DNA from 3 places in the Rossellomorea sp. GAMAL-10_SWC genome. Region 2 is predicted to be linked to each of the others. Evidence: a T-box and tRNA genes for the amino acid it is inferred to sense, from the RefSeq annotation. Region 2 holds a T-box; the other regions hold tRNA genes.
The links. The T-box of region 2 lies ahead of argS (arginine--tRNA ligase). A T-box ahead of a tRNA ligase gene usually reads a tRNA of that ligase, here a tRNA-Arg.
Positions count from the first base shown of each region.

Region 1 (6,391 bases), 260 kb from region 2:
AAGTATACGTTAAGTGGAAAAGGATGTGGAGTTGCTTAGACAACCAGGATGTTGGCTTAGAAGCAGCCACCATTTAAAGAGTGCGTAATAGCTCACTGGTCGAGTGACTCTGCGCCGAAAATGTAACGGGGCTAAACGTATCACCGAAGCTGCGGATTGATACCGTATGGTATCAGTGGTAGGGGAGCGTTCTAAGGGCGTTGAAGCTAGATCGTAAGGACTGGTGGAGCGCTTAGAAGTGAGAATGCCGGTATGAGTAGCGAAAGACGGGTGAGAATCCCGTCCACCGTATGCCTAAGGTTTCCTGGGGAAGGCTCGTCCTCCCAGGGTTAGTCAGGACCTAAGCCGAGGCCGACAGGCGTAGGCGATGGACAACAGGTTGATATTCCTGTACCACCTCATTTCCGTTTGAGCAATGGAGGGACGCAGAAAGATAGGGTAAGCGCGCTGCTGGATATGCGCGTCCAAGCAATTAGGCTGATGTGTAGGCAAATCCGCACATCATAAGGCTGAGTTGTGATGGCGAGGGAAATATAGTACCGAAGTTCCTGATTCTACGCTGCCAAGAAAAGCTTCTAGCGAGGAAATAGGTGCCTGTACCGCAAACCGACACAGGTAGGCGAGGAGAGAATCCTAAGGTGAGCGAGAGAACTATGGTTAAGGAACTCGGCAAAATGACCCCGTAACTTCGGGAGAAGGGGTGCTCTTTTGGGTGTATGCCCGGGAGAGCCGCAGTGAAAAGGCCCAAGCGACTGTTTAGCAAAAACACAGGTCTCTGCGAAGCCGCAAGGCGAAGTATAGGGGCTGACGCCTGCCCGGTGCTGGAAGGTTAAGAGGAGGGGTTATCCCTTACGGGAGAAGCTCTGAATTGAAGCCCCAGTAAACGGCGGCCGTAACTATAACGGTCCTAAGGTAGCGAAATTCCTTGTCGGGTAAGTTCCGACCCGCACGAAAGGCGTAACGATTTGGGCACTGTCTCAACCATAGACTCGGTGAAATTATAGTACCTGTGAAGATGCAGGTTACCCGCGACAGGACGGAAAGACCCCGTGGAGCTTTACTGCAGCTTGATATTGAATTTTGGTACAGCTTGTACAGGATAGGTAGGAGCCTGAGAAGCCGGAGCGCTAGCTTCGGTGGAGGCGTCGGTGGGATACTACCCTGGCTGTATTGAAATTCTAACCTAGAGCCGTAATCCGGCTCGGAGACAGTGTCAGGTGGGCAGTTTGACTGGGGCGGTCGCCTCCTAAAGAGTAACGGAGGCGCCCAAAGGTTCCCTCAGAATGGTTGGAAATCATTCGAAGAGTGTAAAGGCATAAGGGAGCTTGACTGCGAGACCTACAAGTCGAGCAGGGACGAAAGTCGGGCTTAGTGATCCGGTGGTTCCGCATGGAAGGGCCATCGCTCAACGGATAAAAGCTACCCCGGGGATAACAGGCTTATCTCCCCCAAGAGTCCACATCGACGGGGAGGTTTGGCACCTCGATGTCGGCTCATCGCATCCTGGGGCTGTAGTCGGTCCCAAGGGTTGGGCTGTTCGCCCATTAAAGCGGTACGCGAGCTGGGTTCAGAACGTCGTGAGACAGTTCGGTCCCTATCCGTCGTGGGCGCAGGAAATTTGAGAGGAGCTGTCCTTAGTACGAGAGGACCGGGATGGACACACCGCTGGTGTACCAGTTGTTCTGCCAAGAGCATGGCTGGGTAGCTATGTGTGGAAGGGATAAGTGCTGAAAGCATCTAAGCATGAAGCCCCCCTCAAGATGAGATTTCCCATAGCGTTAAGCTAGTAAGACCCCTGAGAGACGATCAGGTTGATAGGTCAGAGGTGGAAGCGTGGTGACACGTGGAGCTGACTGATACTAATCGGTCGAGGACTTAACTAACAAGTTTGATGATGACATTATCTAGTTTTGAAGGTACGAAAATTATTATAAAAAAAACTTCAAAAAAGTTATTGACTTTTAAATGAAATTTGATATAATAATTAATGTCCTAAAGAAAAAGAATCAAGTGATGATAGCGAAGAGGTCACACCCGTTCCCATACCGAACACGGCAGTTAAGCTCTTCAGCGTCGATGGTAGTTGGGGGTTTCCCCCTGTGAGAGTAGAACGTCGCTTGGTTTGATGGAGGATTAGCTCAGCTGGGAGAGCACCTGCCTTACAAGCAGGGGGTCGGCGGTTCGAGCCCGTCATCCTCCACCATATGCCGACTTAGCTCAATTGGTAGAGCAACTGACTTGTAATCAGTAGGTTGGGGGTTCAAGTCCTCTAGTCGGCACTCTTTTGAGCCATTAGCTCAGTAGGTAGAGCATCTGACTTTTAATCAGAGGGTCGAAGGTTCGAATCCTTCATGGCTCACCATTTTCTCAAAAGAGAATATTTGCGGGTGTGGCGGAATTGGCAGACGCGCTAGACTTAGGATCTAGTACTTCGGTGTGGGGGTTCGAGTCCCTTCACCCGCACCATTTAAATTTATAATTTATAAGCAGTATACGCGGAAGTAGTTCAGTGGTAGAATACAACCTTGCCAAGGTTGGGGTCGCGGGTTCGAGCCCCGTCTTCCGCTCCACATATGCTGCCGGGGTGGTGGAATGGCAGACACACAGGACTTAAAATCCTGCGGGGGTTGACCCCGTGCCGGTTCGAGTCCGGCCCTCGGTACCATTTATAATATGCGCCCGTAGCTCAATTGGATAGAGCGTTTGACTACGGATCAAAAGGTTATGGGTTCGAGTCCTTTCGGGCGCGCCATATTATTCCACCTGTTATTCTGAACGGGAAGTGGCTCAGCTTGGTAGAGCACCTGGTTTGGGACCAGGGGGTCGCAGGTTCAAATCCTGTCTTCCCGACCATTTAAAACATGGGGCCTTAGCTCAGCTGGGAGAGCGCCTGCCTTGCACGCAGGAGGTCAGCGGTTCGATCCCGCTAGGCTCCACTTAAAGAAACTTAAATTAACTTATTATGGCGGTGTAGCTCAGCTGGCTAGAGCGTACGGTTCATACCCGTGAGGTCGTGGGTTCGACTCCCTCCGCCGCTACTTATTTAAGGACCTTTAGCTCAGCTGGTTAGAGCAGACGGCTCATAACCGTCCGGTCGTAGGTTCGAGTCCTACAAGGTCCACCACTTATAATGGAGTAATACCCAAGTCTGGCTGAAGGGATCGGTCTTGAAAACCGACAGGGGTGTAACAGCCCGCGGGGGTTCGAATCCCTCTTACTCCTCCATTTTTATTAAATTGTATATAACTTTTAGGAACTATATTAAATAGTATCCTCATTATCGCGGGGTGGAGCAGTCTGGTAGCTCGTCGGGCTCATAACCCGAAGGTCGCAGGTTCAAATCCTGTCCCCGCAACCAAATGGTCCCGTGGTGTAGCGGTTAACATGCCTGCCTGTCACGCAGGAGATCGCCGGTTCGATCCCGGTCGGGACCGCCATTTAAGATGGCTCGGTAGCTCAGTCGGTAGAGCAGAGGACTGAAAATCCTCGTGTCGGCGGTTCGATTCCGTCCCGAGCCACCATCTTAAATAAATAAGTAAATTAGCTTTTAATAAGCCGACTTAGCTCAATTGGTAGAGCACGAATGAATAAGCTTTGTAGCGAAACATCAGCGTACTTGTCGAAAAACACCTTGAATTATCTAGATGAGACAAGGACGAACTTTATGAAGGTTACTATACCAATACTTAAGCTTGAGTGGAGCAAATTATATTAAGTAATAAAACTAATTGATTTAGTTAATAATATGCCGACTTAGCTCAATTGGTAGAGCAACTGACTTGTAATCAGTAGGTTGGGGGTTCAAGTCCTCTAGTCGGCACTCTTTATGGCGGTCGTGGCGAAGTGGTTAACGCATCGGATTGTGGTTCCGACACTCGTGGGTTCGATTCCCATCGGTCGCCCCATATTATGCGGGTGTAGTTTAATGGTAAAATAGAAGCCTTCCAAGCTTCGGTCGTGGGTTCGATTCCCATCACCCGCTTTTTTATAAAATTTAATGGGCCTATAGCTCAGCTGGTTAGAGCGCACGCCTGATAAGCGTGAGGTCGATGGTTCGAGTCCATTTAGGCCCACCATTAAATTTAAAATTAATTTTTCCGCAGTAGCTCAGTGGTAGAGCACTCGGCTGTTAACCGAGTGGTCGTAGGTTCGAACCCTACCTGCGGAGCCATATGATAGAGAAGTACCCAAGTGGCTCAAGGGGCGCCCCTGCTAAGGGTGTAGATCGGGTAACCGGTGCGAGGGTTCGAATCCCTTCTTCTCTGCCATATTTTTTTTTGGCCCGTTGGTCAAGCGGTTAAGACACCGCCCTTTCACGGCGGTAACACGGGTTCGAGTCCCGTACGGGTCATAACTAAAGCTCAGTTATTTGTGATAACACAGGTAACTGAGTTTTTTATTTGTCTTTTTTATGATTTTAGTGAACGAGCTTTAATTGAATACGTCTTTCTTCATTATATTAGAGTACTCTTTGTACGTTTTAGGATGTACAGGGAGTTAACTCTCATAGATTCAATATGGCTTCTGTCTATTTACAAATAAAGTAATCGAAACAGCACATCTCAGTCTTAGTTCTCCACAATCTCGCCCTTCTCCTTTTCCATTAATCTTCATTCGGGTTAATATTCTTCATTATCAAAACTTAAAGTCTTTTTCGCTCATTTTAAATTCCAGCATCATTTTATCCTCACCCTTTAGTTAAAATGTCGTTTAAATCCATTTTTTTAAAGTGTTCTTCAAATAATAAATATTACAAGACCAAAGAAATTAGAAAGCAAGAAATTGAAAGCAAGCGTATGATCTTAGTGTTAAAATGTGAATAGCTAAAGATGAGGTGATTAAATGAACGGATTAAATAATCAGGTCATGTGGGATGCAGTTGAATCATGCGATGAAAACTACGATGGAGTGTTTATTTATGCAGTTAAGTCCACTGGAATCTGTTGTAAACCTTCTTGTAAGTCAAGAACCCCATTAAAAGAAAATGTGTCATATTATCCGTCATTTTCTTTGGCAATTAAAGATGGATACCGTCCATGTAAAAGATGTCGTCCTGATTTACTTCACTCAAATGAGGAGGATATTATTTTATCTGCCAAACATTTTATTGAAAAAGAATATCGAAATAGTTTAACACTGGATCGGTTAGCAATTGAAGTTGGAGTAAGTAAATTTCATTTGCAAAGAATATTTAAAAAATCCACAGGTTTATCTCCGTTAGAATACGTAACTAGGTTAAGAATGATTGAAGCTTTGAGATTATTACGAGATACTGACAAAACCATAACTGAAATAGCTCATAAACTTGGTTTTAAAGGCTCTGCACATTTTTCAAGCATGTTTCGTCATCATTTTAATTACACTCCAACTACATTCAGAAAGGGACTGAATAAATGAAGTTAAAAGATGGAATAGCTTTATTGAGTCTAGCTGCATTATGGGGAGCTTCATTTTTATTTATTCGGATCGCTTCACCTGTTTTTGGACCTATTTTAACAATAGAGGGAAGAGTTACAATTGCTGCGTTTGCCCTGGTGCTATATTTGGTTATTACTAAAAAGTCTTTACAATTTAAAGAGAGATGGAGACAATATTTAATAATAGGGGCATTAAATGGAGCAATTCCATTTACATTAATTGCTACATCAGCATTATATTTGCCAGCCTCAATGTCATCAATTCTAAACTCTTTGACGCCATTATTTACAGCTCTGGTTGTTTTTTTATGGACGAAAGAAAGGTTGAGTATTCGTAAGTTAACTGGAATAATAGTGGGAGTAATAGGAGTGATCTTGTTAGTAGGATGGAGTTCAATTCCCTTTACTTATGATGTTAAAATAGCCATTGGACTAGCAGTTTTATCGACTATTTCATATGGAATTGCGGGTGTTTATGCAAAGAAGGCATTTGCCTTAGTACCACCACTTTCACTTGCAGCTGGTCAACAAATTGGTGCTGCAATTTTACTTTTACCTTTTACATTTTTAAATTTCACTGAGTCTACAGATAACGTATCAGGAGTTGCGATATTGGCAGTACTAGGATTAGCATTATTTTGTACTGCTATAGCATATTTATTGTATTTTTATCTTATCGAAAGTGTTGGGCCTACCAAAACATTAAGTGTTACTTTTTTAATTCCAGTGTTTGGAATAATCTGGGGTATTCTTATTTTGAAAGAACATATTACATTAGGGATGTTGTTTGGTTTTCTTGTCATTTTATGTGGGGTATTCCTGATTTCAGATATTCGTTTACGTGTAATAACATCAAATAAGCGAATGCAAGCCTAATAAGCTTTTAAATAATAAGCCAAAAAAGGATTTTCGTAAAAACGAAGATCCTTTTTACTATATTACGATTGTTATTTTATTGAGTTAATAATAAGACC
Region 1 is NZ_CP144911.1:3,518,939-3,525,329, reverse strand. It holds rRNA gene V5E38_RS17515 (23S ribosomal RNA) at 1-1,883, shown strand, start outside; rRNA gene rrf (5S ribosomal RNA) at 2,007-2,122, shown strand; tRNA gene V5E38_RS17505 (tRNA-Val) at 2,128-2,203, shown strand; tRNA gene V5E38_RS17500 (tRNA-Thr) at 2,207-2,279, shown strand; tRNA gene V5E38_RS17495 (tRNA-Lys) at 2,287-2,362, shown strand; tRNA gene V5E38_RS17490 (tRNA-Leu) at 2,384-2,466, shown strand; tRNA gene V5E38_RS17485 (tRNA-Gly) at 2,496-2,570, shown strand; tRNA gene V5E38_RS17480 (tRNA-Leu) at 2,579-2,665, shown strand; tRNA gene V5E38_RS17475 (tRNA-Arg) at 2,676-2,752, shown strand; tRNA gene V5E38_RS17470 (tRNA-Pro) at 2,777-2,853, shown strand; tRNA gene V5E38_RS17465 (tRNA-Ala) at 2,864-2,936, shown strand; tRNA gene V5E38_RS17460 (tRNA-Met) at 2,965-3,038, shown strand; tRNA gene V5E38_RS17455 (tRNA-Ile) at 3,048-3,124, shown strand; tRNA gene V5E38_RS17450 (tRNA-Ser) at 3,133-3,225, shown strand; tRNA gene V5E38_RS17445 (tRNA-Met) at 3,282-3,358, shown strand; tRNA gene V5E38_RS17440 (tRNA-Asp) at 3,362-3,437, shown strand; tRNA gene V5E38_RS17435 (tRNA-Phe) at 3,446-3,521, shown strand; tRNA gene V5E38_RS17430 (tRNA-Thr) at 3,748-3,820, shown strand; tRNA gene V5E38_RS17425 (tRNA-His) at 3,830-3,905, shown strand; tRNA gene V5E38_RS17420 (tRNA-Gly) at 3,912-3,982, shown strand; tRNA gene V5E38_RS17415 (tRNA-Ile) at 4,000-4,076, shown strand; tRNA gene V5E38_RS17410 (tRNA-Asn) at 4,097-4,171, shown strand; tRNA gene V5E38_RS17405 (tRNA-Ser) at 4,178-4,268, shown strand; tRNA gene V5E38_RS17400 (tRNA-Glu) at 4,280-4,351, shown strand; gene V5E38_RS17395 (bifunctional transcriptional activator/DNA repair enzyme AdaA) at 4,843-5,397, shown strand; gene V5E38_RS17390 (DMT family transporter) at 5,394-6,293, shown strand.
Region 1: it has a tRNA-Arg gene. The T-box ahead of argS (arginine--tRNA ligase) is inferred to sense a tRNA for this amino acid. The anticodon was not compared.

Region 2 (6,391 bases):
TTGCTTTTGAAATTCCCATTGCATTCACAGGATATGCTGCTTTATCTGTGGAAAGACAAATTACTTTTTTTACACCCGAGTTGATCGCTGCAGTTAATACATTGTCTGTTCCAATAATATTAGTTTTTACAGCTTCTAACGGGAAAAATTCGCACGAGGGAACTTGTTTAAGGGCAGCAGCATGAAAAATAAAATCAACACCGTGCATAGCATCATATAGACTATTGATATTTCGTACATCTCCAATATAAAATTTGATTTTATCATTTTGATAGAATGCACGCATATCTGCTTGTTTCTTTTCATCTCTTGAAAATATTCTAATTTCTTTTATATCCGTATTTAGAAATCGTTCTAATACAACATTTCCAAAAGAACCTGTACCGCCTGTTATTAATATTATTTTATCTTTAAACATATAAATCGTCTTCACACTCTTTTCTGCGTATGAAATATGTCAATCTAGTAAAAACAAATGATCTATACATCTCATCATTTTAGTCCTCTTAAATGCAAACTAGATTCAGAATTTTCACGTGGATAGTTATACCAATATGCAAAAATATGAGTATATTTACATTTTGGTTTTTGATCTACTAACGCTCTATTAAAGTCATAGTCACCAGCAATATCTTTTCTAATTGTAAATTTTGCATCGCCGATAAAGCTTCTTCTGATGATTTTAAATTGTCCTGGCCAATTATAAATGTCATCTGTTTCAGTTTTAATAAAAGGCGTGCCATCTTTCGTAAGCATATTGTAATAATAGATGTCACATTCTCCATCAACTTGTACTAAAACGTCTTTAATAGCAGGCAAATACATATCATCGCTATCAATTATTGCAATATAGTCCCCAGTTGCTTCTGCAATACATCGGTTATATGAAAAACTTGCACCTATATTTTTTTTATTCTTTAATATTTTTAATTGTGGGCAATTTTTTTTATATTCTTCTAAAAGCTCTAATGTATTATCAGTAGAACCGTCATCACATACAATAATTTCATAAGCATATTCTTTAGGAATACTATCTAACATCCTCTTAATCCATTCCGAACTATTATAAGCAGGACTTAAAAAGCTAAATTTCAATGAAAACCTCTCTCCTTTTATTAATTTTGTAGTTAAATACAATTTCAGCTAATATTCAATTTAAAACAAGTGGATAACATCTACTCGAATAATATATGAATATATTTATATGGAGGTTCCTCGTATTGCTCTGTTATTACGGTTTTAGACTTAAGAACTAAATATTAATTTCCCTTCAAATAAACTAATTCTTATGGAGTTTATCACTTACGATCAAGTACCGTTAAAAATAATGCCACTTTTAGACACACTCATTATTATTCTTTAACGAACCTCCAAACCTAATCGGCTGTATAAAAAAAGAAAAACAGGCGTTGAAAGAAGCATCTTCTTCAAAACCTGTTTTTTCTTACATTTCTTTTGGAGCACGAATTCCTAATAATCTTAGTCCTTCTTCTAAAACAATGGAAACAACTTTAATTAATGCTAATCTACTCTCTAATTGGTCATCATTTGTTAGAATATGAGTAGTTCCATAATATTTATTGAAGCTTTGTGCCAAATCGATTGTATATTTAGCAATGACAGATGGCTCAAATTGTTCAAAACTACGTGTAACTTTGTTAGGAAACTCAAGAATATGTTTTATGATGTCCCAACTATATGAATCATCTAGCCCATCTTGTTTATTTAAATCCTGTGATGAGGCTTTATCTAAAATTGAATTTGTTCTCGCAATTGAGTATTGTACATATGGCCCTGTTTCACCTTCAAATTTTAGCATCTGCTCAAGTGAAAATTCGATATTATTCATACGATCATTTTTTAAATCTTGGAAAATGATTGCGCCGACTCCAACCATTTTTGCAACTTCTTCTTTATTTTTTAATGTAGGATTTTTTTCTGCAATATTTTGACTAGCTAAACTAATCGCTTCCTCAATTACCTCTTCTAAAAGAACAATTTTCCCTTTTCGCGTTGACATTTTTTTACCGTTTTGTAGGATTAAACCGAATGGTACATGTACCATATCTTTAGACCATTCGTACCCCATTTTATTCAAAACTGTATATACTTGCTCAAAATGTAATGCTTGTTCTCCACCAACTACATATATGGCCTTATCGAAATCGTAAGTTTCTTTACGGTAAAGTGCAGCTGCTAAATCTCTTGTTGCATACAATGTAGCTCCGTCAGATTTTCTAATTAAACATGGTGGTAAATCTTTTTCAGTTAATTCAACAACTTCGGCACCCTCAGATTCCACTAAAAGATTTTTTTGCTCTAGAAGTTCAATAACTCGTTCCATTTTATCATTGTAAAATGCTTCTCCGTTAAAGCTATCAAAGTTAACACCTAATAAATCATAAACTAACATGAATTCTTTAAGGGACTCATCACGGAACCACTTCCATAAATGTAAAGCTTCTTCATTTTTTTCCTCTAATTGCTTAAACCAGCTTCTAGCTTCTTCCTCAAGTTGAGGCTCTTTTTCAACTTCTTCATGAAATTTAACATATAATTTTAAAAGCTCTTTGATTGGATTTTCTTTTACTGCGTCTTGATTACCCCAAAGTTTATAAGCAACAATTAATTTTCCAAATTGTGTTCCCCAGTCTCCAAGGTGATTAATTTTTATTGCTTTATACCCATTTTTTTCAGCAATTTTAGCAATTGAATTTCCAATCATTGTTGAACGCAAGTGCCCCATCGAAAATGGCTTTGCAATATTAGGTGAGGAACAATCAATCGCAACCGTTTTGTCTTCACCAATTACTTGATTTCCATATTCATTCCCTTGGCCAAGAACTAATTCAATTACTTGCTTACTTACTAGCTTTTTATTCAAAAAGCAGTTTACATACGGTCCGTTCGCTTCTACTTTTTCAATTAAATCATGATTAATTTGTGGTGCAATTTCCTTTGCAATCATAACCGGAGATTTTTTTAATGCTTTTGCTAATTGGAAACAAGGAAATGCTAAATCACCTTGATCTGCATAATTCGGTTTTTCGATAAGTGAGTTAATTTCAGTTAAAGTTAGTGATCCATTTAAAGCTTTTTCAATTTGTTCACTATACATTTTTACATAATTCATTCTGATCAATCCTCTCCAAAATATAAAAAACCCGTCTCTATCATAAGAGACGGGTTTAACTAATCCGCGGTACCACTCTAATTGTTCAAATAAATTGAACCAACTTTAAAATTTGTTAACGAGGTCTTCCCCGGCAAAGTCCTACTATTAATTCAGACTGCTTCTCCGAAGTGCGCTTCATCCTATTCGCTCTGTTAGGCTTCCACCATCCCCAACTCTCTACAAGAATCAAAATAAGATTACTCTCTTCATCTAAAAATTTTCAATATTCATTTTTTCCATTTAATCATATCTAATGTAGAAATTCAACATTAATCTTTTTTTGAACTTTATGAATTGCACCATTTGTTGACAACCTTAATAACATAGAAATTGAGGTGGAATTCATGAAAAAAAAACCAATAACTTTAAGTCTTTGTATGATTGTTAAAAACGAAGAAGCTGTACTTTCCAGATGTTTATCATCTGTATCTAATATAGTAGACGAAATTGTCATTATTGATACTGGTTCAACAGACAAAACTAAGGAAATAGCTAAAAAGTTTACAAATTCTATATATGATTTTACTTGGATCAATGATTTCTCAGCAGCAAGAAATTTTGCTTTTTCTAAAGCAACGAAGGATTATATTATGTGGCTTGATGCTGATGATATTATCACTGATGAAAATGCAAAAAAATTACTTAAATTAAAAAAGTCATTAACTAAAAATGTCGACGCTGTCGGAATGAAATATCATCTAGCCTTCGATGAAAATGGTAATCCCAGCTTTAGTTCTGTACGAAATCGAATCGTTAAGCGAGAAAGAAACTTTAAATGGATTGGTTTCGTTCATGAATATTTAGAGGTTTACGGCGAAATTATTCAATCGGATGCAGCAATTATTCATCACAAAGACAAAGAGTATTCTGATCGAAATTTAAAGATTTATGAAAATGCGATTTCATCAGGAAATGAATTAAGTCCTCGTGACAAATACTATTATGCTAATGAATGCGTGGATCATCAACTATACGAAAAGGCAATTGCATGGTATGAATTGTTTCTTGATGAAGGGAAAGGCTGGTACGAAGATAATATTCAAGCCTGTGGAAAAATGGCAGACTGCTATTTAAATCTAAACGAAACAGAAAAAGCAATTAGCAGTTGTCTAAGATCATTTTCTTATGATGGACCACGTGGAGAAAACTGCTGTCGTTTAGGATTTGTGTATCTTCAAAAAGGTGATTTTACACGTGCTATTTCATGGTATAAACTTGCTACTCTTGTTGATGTTCCTACAAGTAGTCCTTTTATTAATCAAGCGTGTTACACTTGGTTACCTAATCTACAGTTATGTCTTTGCTATAGTCGATTAGGCAATCAACTTACTGCTAGAAAATATAATGAGATAGCAGCAAGCTATGTTCCAAATAACCCTTCCGTTCTACACAACAAAGAGTATTTCCGCTCTTTTTTTAAAGAACAATAACTCACCCGTACTATCTACTAACATTATGTTTCCATTCCTATCCTATCTGTTTAGAAAGCATACTAGATGATTTGGAAGCTACTAATTAAGTAAATCAACACTAAATTATCATCAATCATTTAATACAAAATCAAAATTATAGAAAAGGGTGATAGCTTGATCACAGTCAGTTTATGCATGGTTGTACAAAATAATGAAGCCACAATTGAAAGATGTCTAAGTTCAGTTAGTAGCTTAGTTGATGAAATTATCATCGTTGATATGAATTCCCACGATCGAACGATTGAGCTAGCAAGACAGTTTACAGGCCAAATACATGTCTTTGATGGTGTGGATGAAATAGATGCATTAAATTTTTCAAAATCTTTGGCAACGAAAGACTTTATACTTTTACTAAACCATAGTGAAGTTTTACTAGAACATGATCGTTTAACATTTTCTAATCTAAAACTATCATTAAACAATGAAGTTTATAATGTAGCTGTCGATTATCAGATCGGTTGGAATGTAAATAGTAAACAAAAAATCAGTAGATTAATTAAAAAATTAGGTTCAAATAGTCATTCACCGAATTTGAAAAATGAACAAACCTCTGAATCATTTTCTACTAATCTTGTTATTACAGATCTCCCTTTTACAAAAAATACAAAAGAAAATATTCAAATATATGAACAAATGTTAAGTAATAACTTTAATCTTTCAACAATGGATTTGTTTTATTATGCAAAAGAATTAAGTTCAGATCATCAACATGATCAATCGATAAAATATTTTTTAAAATTTTTGAGATTAAATCAACCATTTGAAGAACTTAATATTCTTGCATGTCATTATATTGCTAATTGTTATCACGAGTTTAATCTAAGAGACTTAGAAACTACTTGGTTATTAAAAGCTCTTAAATATGGCAATACTCACCCAGAAACATGTTGTAGATTGGCTTATACATTTTTTGAGAAAAATAATTTTGATTCAGCTATTTATTGGTATAAAGAAGCAACCTTAAATAAGGTGAACAATCGTTTGATTCTTCACAACCCATCATGTACTACTTGGCTACCACATTTACAGCTAGCTGTATGCTATGACAGAATAGGTGAATTACGACTTGCAAATGAGCACAATGAATTAGCCTATCATTTTTACCCAACACATCCAAGTATTCTCTCAAATAGAGAGTATTTTTCGAATAGATTAAATAACGAAGGCAGCTGAGGACCTCTCAACTGCCTTTTAATCATTTTTTCCTTATCAACAAGAGCATATTATATATTTCAAGATTTGAAGTTAGTTGTTCAAGATTTATTCCAAAACTATGAGCTAAATGAACTACTTCTTCAAAAAACAACTTAATATTTAAATCTACATTTATATTTTCATTCATTGTCGTCACTTCAAATTGGTCAGTTGGAAATAGCGTATTAATTGTTTGAGGCGTGAAAAATCTAATATTTTCTTTTTTCAATATTCCAGCATGAATATAATTCCATTGGCCTTGTAGTAATTGAAAGAGAACTTCACCATGTGAAACATTTGGAACTCTACAAATAATTGAGCCAGATGGTTTTAATAGATTAGTGATTTCTTTTACGAAACTCCAAGGATCTACAAGATGGTTTACAATATTATCAATTATGATTAAATCAAAAAACTCCTCAGGGTAACTGTGGGGCACTTCGTCAATACTAATTGTATCAACCCTTTTATAAAATTGTGATGCAATTGAGGATAGTTCTGAATCACTTTCTGTTCCATATAATTCACATTTATATAGATTTTTAATTTC
Region 2 is NZ_CP144911.1:3,260,674-3,267,064, forward strand. It holds gene V5E38_RS16185 (polysaccharide biosynthesis protein) at 1-418, opposite strand, end outside; gene V5E38_RS16190 (glycosyltransferase family 2 protein) at 493-1,095, opposite strand; gene argS (arginine--tRNA ligase) at 1,445-3,133, opposite strand; T-box leader at 3,176-3,397, opposite strand; gene V5E38_RS16200 (tetratricopeptide repeat-containing glycosyltransferase family 2 protein) at 3,520-4,605, shown strand; gene V5E38_RS16205 (tetratricopeptide repeat-containing glycosyltransferase) at 4,762-5,820, shown strand; gene V5E38_RS16210 (glycosyltransferase) at 5,843-6,391, opposite strand, start outside.

Region 3 (6,391 bases), 1.0 Mb from region 2:
ACGTATACTTTGGGACCTTAGCTGGCGGTCTGGGCTGTTTCCCTCTTGACCACGGATCTTATCACTCGTAGTCTGACTCCTATGGATAAGTCATTGGCATTCGGAGTTTGACTGAATTCGGTAACCCGTTGGGGGCCCCTAGTCCAATCAGTGCTCTACCTCCAAGACTCTAACACATAAGGCTAGCCCTAAAGCTATTTCGGGGAGAACCAGCTATCTCCGAGTTCGATTGGAATTTCTCCGCTACCCACACCTCATCCCCGCACTTTTCAACGTGCGTGGGTTCGGACCTCCATTCAGTGTTACCTGAACTTCATCCTGGACATGGGTAGATCACTCGGTTTCGGGTCTACGACCACGTACTATATCGCCCTATTCAGACTCGCTTTCGCTGCGGCTCCGTCTCTTCAACTTAACCTTGCACGGGATCGTAACTCGCCGGTTCATTCTACAAAAGGCACGCCATCACTCGTTAACGAGCTCTGACTATTTGTAAGCACACGGTTTCAGGTTCTCTTTCACTCCCCTTCCGGGGTGCTTTTCACCTTTCCCTCACGGTACTGGTTCACTATCGGTCACTAGGTAGTATTTAGCCTTGGGAGATGGTCCTCCCAGATTCCGACGGAATTTCACGTGTTCCGCCGTACTCAGGATCCACTCAAGAGGGAACGAGGTTTCAACTACAGGGTTTTTACCTTCTTTGACGGACCTTTCCAGGTCGCTTCATTTACCCCGTTCCTTTGTAACTCCGTATAGAGTGTCCTACAACCCCAAGAGGCAAGCCTCTTGGTTTGGGCTATCTTCCGTTTCGCTCGCCGCTACTCAGGAAATCGCTATTGCTTTCTATTCCTCCAGGTACTTAGATGTTTCAGTTCCCTGGGTCTGTCCTCAGTACCCTATGTATTCAGGTAAAGATACTACTCCATTACGAGTAGTGGGTTTCCCCATTCGGAAATCTCCGGATCAAAGCTTACTTACAGCTCCCCGAAGCATATCGGTGTTAGTCCCGTCCTTCATCGACTCCTAGTGCCAAGGCATCCACCGTGCGCCCTTTCTAACTTAACTAATTTTTAAAACTAATTGAATTAAACTTACGCAGTTTAATGAATGACATTATCTAGTTTTCAAGGTACAAAATAAAAAAATGGTGGAGCCTAGCGGGATCGAACCGCTGACCTCCTGCGTGCAAGGCAGGCGCTCTCCCAGCTGAGCTAAGGCCCCATTATTATATTAAAAAGATATGGTGGGCCTAAATGGACTCGAACCATCGACCTCACGCTTATCAGGCGTGCGCTCTAACCAGCTGAGCTATAGGCCCATATCTATAATAGAAGGATAATCCTTCAAAACTAAACAAAACAATGAAGAAACATTTCATACATGAACCAACGGTTCATGATGTCTCCATAGAAAGGAGGTGATCCAGCCGCACCTTCCGATACGGCTACCTTGTTACGACTTCACCCCAATCATCTGTCCCACCTTAGGCGGCTGGCCCCTAAAAGGTTACCCCACCGACTTCGGGTGTTACAAACTCTCGTGGTGTGACGGGCGGTGTGTACAAGGCCCGGGAACGTATTCACCGCGGCATGCTGATCCGCGATTACTAGTGATTCCGGCTTCATGTAGGCGAGTTGCAGCCTACAATCCGAACTGAGAATAGTTTTATGGGATTAGCTCCACCTCGCGGTCTTGCAACCCTTTGTACTATCCATTGTAGCACGTGTGTAGCCCAGGTCATAAGGGGCATGATGATTTGACGTCATCCCCACCTTCCTCCGGTTTGTCACCGGCAGTCACCTTAGAGTGCCCAACCAAATGCTGGCAACTAAGATCAAGGGTTGCGCTCGTTGCGGGACTTAACCCAACATCTCACGACACGAGCTGACGACAACCATGCACCACCTGTCACTCTGTCCCCGAAGGGAAAGCCCTATCTCTAGGGTTGTCAGAGGATGTCAAGACCTGGTAAGGTTCTTCGCGTTGCTTCGAATTAAACCACATGCTCCACCACTTGTGCGGGCCCCCGTCAATTCCTTTGAGTTTCAGTCTTGCGACCGTACTCCCCAGGCGGAGTGCTTAATGCGTTAACTTCAGCACTAAAGGGCGGAAACCCTCTAACACTTAGCACTCATCGTTTACAGCGTGGACTACCAGGGTATCTAATCCTGTTTGCTCCCCACGCTTTCGCGCCTCAGCGTCAGTTACAGACCAGAAAGTCGCCTTCGCCACTGGTGTTCCTCCAAATCTCTACGCATTTCACCGCTACACTTGGAATTCCACTTTCCTCTTCTGCACTCAAGTTTCCCAGTTTCCAATGACCCTCCCCGGTTGAGCCGGGGGCTTTCACATCAGACTTAAGAAACCGCCTGCGCGCGCTTTACGCCCAATAATTCCGGACAACGCTTGCCACCTACGTATTACCGCGGCTGCTGGCACGTAGTTAGCCGTGGCTTTCTGGTTAGGTACCGTCAAGGTGCCAGCTTATTCAACTAGCACTTATTCTTCCCTAACAACAGAGCTTTACGACCCGAAGGCCTTCATCGCTCACGCGGCGTTGCTCCGTCAGACTTTCGTCCATTGCGGAAGATTCCCTACTGCTGCCTCCCGTAGGAGTCTGGGCCGTGTCTCAGTCCCAGTGTGGCCGATCACCCTCTCAGGTCGGCTACGCATCGTCGCCTTGGTGAGCCGTTACCTCACCAACTAGCTAATGCGCCGCGGGCCCATCTATAAGTGATAGCCGAGGCCATCTTTCAATAAAGGAACAGGAGTTCCTTTATGTCATCCGGTATTAGCTCCGGTTTCCCGAAGTTATCCCAGTCTTACAGGTAGGTTGCCCACGTGTTACTCACCCGTCCGCCGCTAACTAACGGGAGCAAGCTCCCATTAGTCCGCTCGACTTGCATGTATTAGGCACGCCGCCAGCGTTCGTCCTGAGCCAGGATCAAACTCTCCATAAAAGTTAAGTTTAAATCTTGTATTGCTCAAAAAACTAATAATTGACGTTTACTTCATGTTTTGTTTAGTTTTCAAAGATCATCTTGGTGGAGCCTAGCGGGATCGAACCGCTGACCTCCTGCGTGCAAGGCAGGCGCTCTCCCAGCTGAGCTAAGGCCCCTTATTGAAATGGTCGGGAAGACAGGATTTGAACCTGCGACCCCCTGGTCCCAAACCAGGTGCTCTACCAAGCTGAGCCACTTCCCGTAATATGGCGCGCCCGAAAGGACTCGAACCCATAACCTTTTGATCCGTAGTCAAACGCTCTATCCAATTGAGCTACGGGCGCATATTATAAATGGTACCGAGGGCCGGACTCGAACCGGCACGGGGTCAACCCCCGCAGGATTTTAAGTCCTGTGTGTCTGCCATTCCACCACCCCGGCAGCATATGTGGAGCGGAAGACGGGGCTCGAACCCGCGACCCCAACCTTGGCAAGGTTGTATTCTACCACTGAACTACTTCCGCGTATACTGCTTATAACTTATAAATTTAAATGGTGCGGGTGAAGGGACTCGAACCCCCACACCGAAGTACTAGATCCTAAGTCTAGCGCGTCTGCCAATTCCGCCACACCCGCAAATATTCTCTTTTGAGAAAATGGTGAGCCATGAAGGATTCGAACCTTCGACCCTCTGATTAAAAGTCAGATGCTCTACCTACTGAGCTAATGGCTCAAAAGAGTGCCGACTAGAGGACTTGAACCCCCAACCTACTGATTACAAGTCAGTTGCTCTACCAATTGAGCTAAGTCGGCATATGGTGGAGGATGACGGGCTCGAACCGCCGACCCCCTGCTTGTAAGGCAGGTGCTCTCCCAGCTGAGCTAATCCTCCATCAAACCAAGCGACGTTCTACTCTCACAGGGGGAAACCCCCAACTACCATCGACGCAAAAGAGCTTAACTGCCGTGTTCGGTATGGGAACGGGTGTGACCTCTTCGCTATCATCACTTGATTCATTTTCTTTAGGACATTAATTATTATATCAAAATATCAGTCAAAGTCAATAACTTTTTTAATATTTTTTTATAAAACTTATACCCTCAAAACTAGATAATGTCATTATCAAACTTGTTAGTTAAGTCCTCGACCGATTAGTATCAGTCAGCTCCACGTGTCACCACGCTTCCACCTCTGACCTATCAACCTGATCGTCTCTCAGGGGTCTTACTAGCTTAACGCTATGGGAAATCTCATCTTGAGGGGGGCTTCATGCTTAGATGCTTTCAGCACTTATCCCTTCCACACATAGCTACCCAGCCATGCTCTTGGCAGAACAACTGGTACACCAGCGGTGTGTCCATCCCGGTCCTCTCGTACTAAGGACAGCTCCTCTCAAATTTCCTGCGCCCACGACGGATAGGGACCGAACTGTCTCACGACGTTCTGAACCCAGCTCGCGTACCGCTTTAATGGGCGAACAGCCCAACCCTTGGGACCGACTACAGCCCCAGGATGCGATGAGCCGACATCGAGGTGCCAAACCTCCCCGTCGATGTGGACTCTTGGGGGAGATAAGCCTGTTATCCCCGGGGTAGCTTTTATCCGTTGAGCGATGGCCCTTCCATGCGGAACCACCGGATCACTAAGCCCGACTTTCGTCCCTGCTCGACTTGTAGGTCTCGCAGTCAAGCTCCCTTATGCCTTTACACTCTTCGAATGATTTCCAACCATTCTGAGGGAACCTTTGGGCGCCTCCGTTACTCTTTAGGAGGCGACCGCCCCAGTCAAACTGCCCACCTGACACTGTCTCCGAGCCGGATCACGGCTCTAGGTTAGAATTTCAATACAGCCAGGGTAGTATCCCACCGACGCCTCCACCGAAGCTAGCGCTCCGGCTTCTCAGGCTCCTACCTATCCTGTACAAGCTGTACCAAAATTCAATATCAAGCTGCAGTAAAGCTCCACGGGGTCTTTCCGTCCTGTCGCGGGTAACCTGCATCTTCACAGGTACTATAATTTCACCGAGTCTATGGTTGAGACAGTGCCCAAATCGTTACGCCTTTCGTGCGGGTCGGAACTTACCCGACAAGGAATTTCGCTACCTTAGGACCGTTATAGTTACGGCCGCCGTTTACTGGGGCTTCAATTCAGAGCTTCTCCCGTAAGGGATAACCCCTCCTCTTAACCTTCCAGCACCGGGCAGGCGTCAGCCCCTATACTTCGCCTTGCGGCTTCGCAGAGACCTGTGTTTTTGCTAAACAGTCGCTTGGGCCTTTTCACTGCGGCTCTCCCGGGCATACACCCAAAAGAGCACCCCTTCTCCCGAAGTTACGGGGTCATTTTGCCGAGTTCCTTAACCATAGTTCTCTCGCTCACCTTAGGATTCTCTCCTCGCCTACCTGTGTCGGTTTGCGGTACAGGCACCTATTTCCTCGCTAGAAGCTTTTCTTGGCAGCGTAGAATCAGGAACTTCGGTACTATATTTCCCTCGCCATCACAACTCAGCCTTATGATGTGCGGATTTGCCTACACATCAGCCTAATTGCTTGGACGCGCATATCCAGCAGCGCGCTTACCCTATCTTTCTGCGTCCCTCCATTGCTCAAACGGAAATGAGGTGGTACAGGAATATCAACCTGTTGTCCATCGCCTACGCCTGTCGGCCTCGGCTTAGGTCCTGACTAACCCTGGGAGGACGAGCCTTCCCCAGGAAACCTTAGGCATACGGTGGACGGGATTCTCACCCGTCTTTCGCTACTCATACCGGCATTCTCACTTCTAAGCGCTCCACCAGTCCTTACGATCTAGCTTCAACGCCCTTAGAACGCTCCCCTACCACTGATACCATACGGTATCAATCCGCAGCTTCGGTGATACGTTTAGCCCCGTTACATTTTCGGCGCAGAGTCACTCGACCAGTGAGCTATTACGCACTCTTTAAATGGTGGCTGCTTCTAAGCCAACATCCTGGTTGTCTAAGCAACTCCACATCCTTTTCCACTTAACGTATACTTTGGGACCTTAGCTGGCGGTCTGGGCTGTTTCCCTCTTGACCACGGATCTTATCACTCGTAGTCTGACTCCTATGGATAAGTCATTGGCATTCGGAGTTTGACTGAATTCGGTAACCCGTTGGGGGCCCCTAGTCCAATCAGTGCTCTACCTCCAAGACTCTAACACATAAGGCTAGCCCTAAAGCTATTTCGGGGAGAACCAGCTATCTCCGAGTTCGATTGGAATTTCTCCGCTACCCACACCTCATCCCCGCACTTTTCAACGTGCGTGGGTTCGGACCTCCATTCAGTGTTACCTGAACTTCATCCTGGACATGGGTAGATCACTCGGTTTCGGGTCTACGACCACGTACTATATCGCCCTATTCAGACTCGCTTTCGCTGCGGCTCCGTCTCTTCAACTTAACCTTGCACGGGATCGTAACTCGCCGGTT
Region 3 is NZ_CP144911.1:4,258,717-4,265,107, forward strand. It holds rRNA gene V5E38_RS20680 (23S ribosomal RNA) at 1-1,065, opposite strand, end outside; tRNA gene V5E38_RS20685 (tRNA-Ala) at 1,146-1,221, opposite strand; tRNA gene V5E38_RS20690 (tRNA-Ile) at 1,242-1,318, opposite strand; rRNA gene V5E38_RS20695 (16S ribosomal RNA) at 1,411-2,960, opposite strand; tRNA gene V5E38_RS20700 (tRNA-Ala) at 3,043-3,118, opposite strand; tRNA gene V5E38_RS20705 (tRNA-Pro) at 3,128-3,204, opposite strand; tRNA gene V5E38_RS20710 (tRNA-Arg) at 3,210-3,286, opposite strand; tRNA gene V5E38_RS20715 (tRNA-Leu) at 3,297-3,383, opposite strand; tRNA gene V5E38_RS20720 (tRNA-Gly) at 3,392-3,466, opposite strand; tRNA gene V5E38_RS20725 (tRNA-Leu) at 3,496-3,578, opposite strand; tRNA gene V5E38_RS20730 (tRNA-Lys) at 3,600-3,675, opposite strand; tRNA gene V5E38_RS20735 (tRNA-Thr) at 3,683-3,755, opposite strand; tRNA gene V5E38_RS20740 (tRNA-Val) at 3,759-3,834, opposite strand; rRNA gene rrf (5S ribosomal RNA) at 3,840-3,955, opposite strand; rRNA gene V5E38_RS20750 (23S ribosomal RNA) at 4,075-6,391, opposite strand, start outside.
Region 3: it has a tRNA-Arg gene. The T-box ahead of argS (arginine--tRNA ligase) is inferred to sense a tRNA for this amino acid. The anticodon was not compared.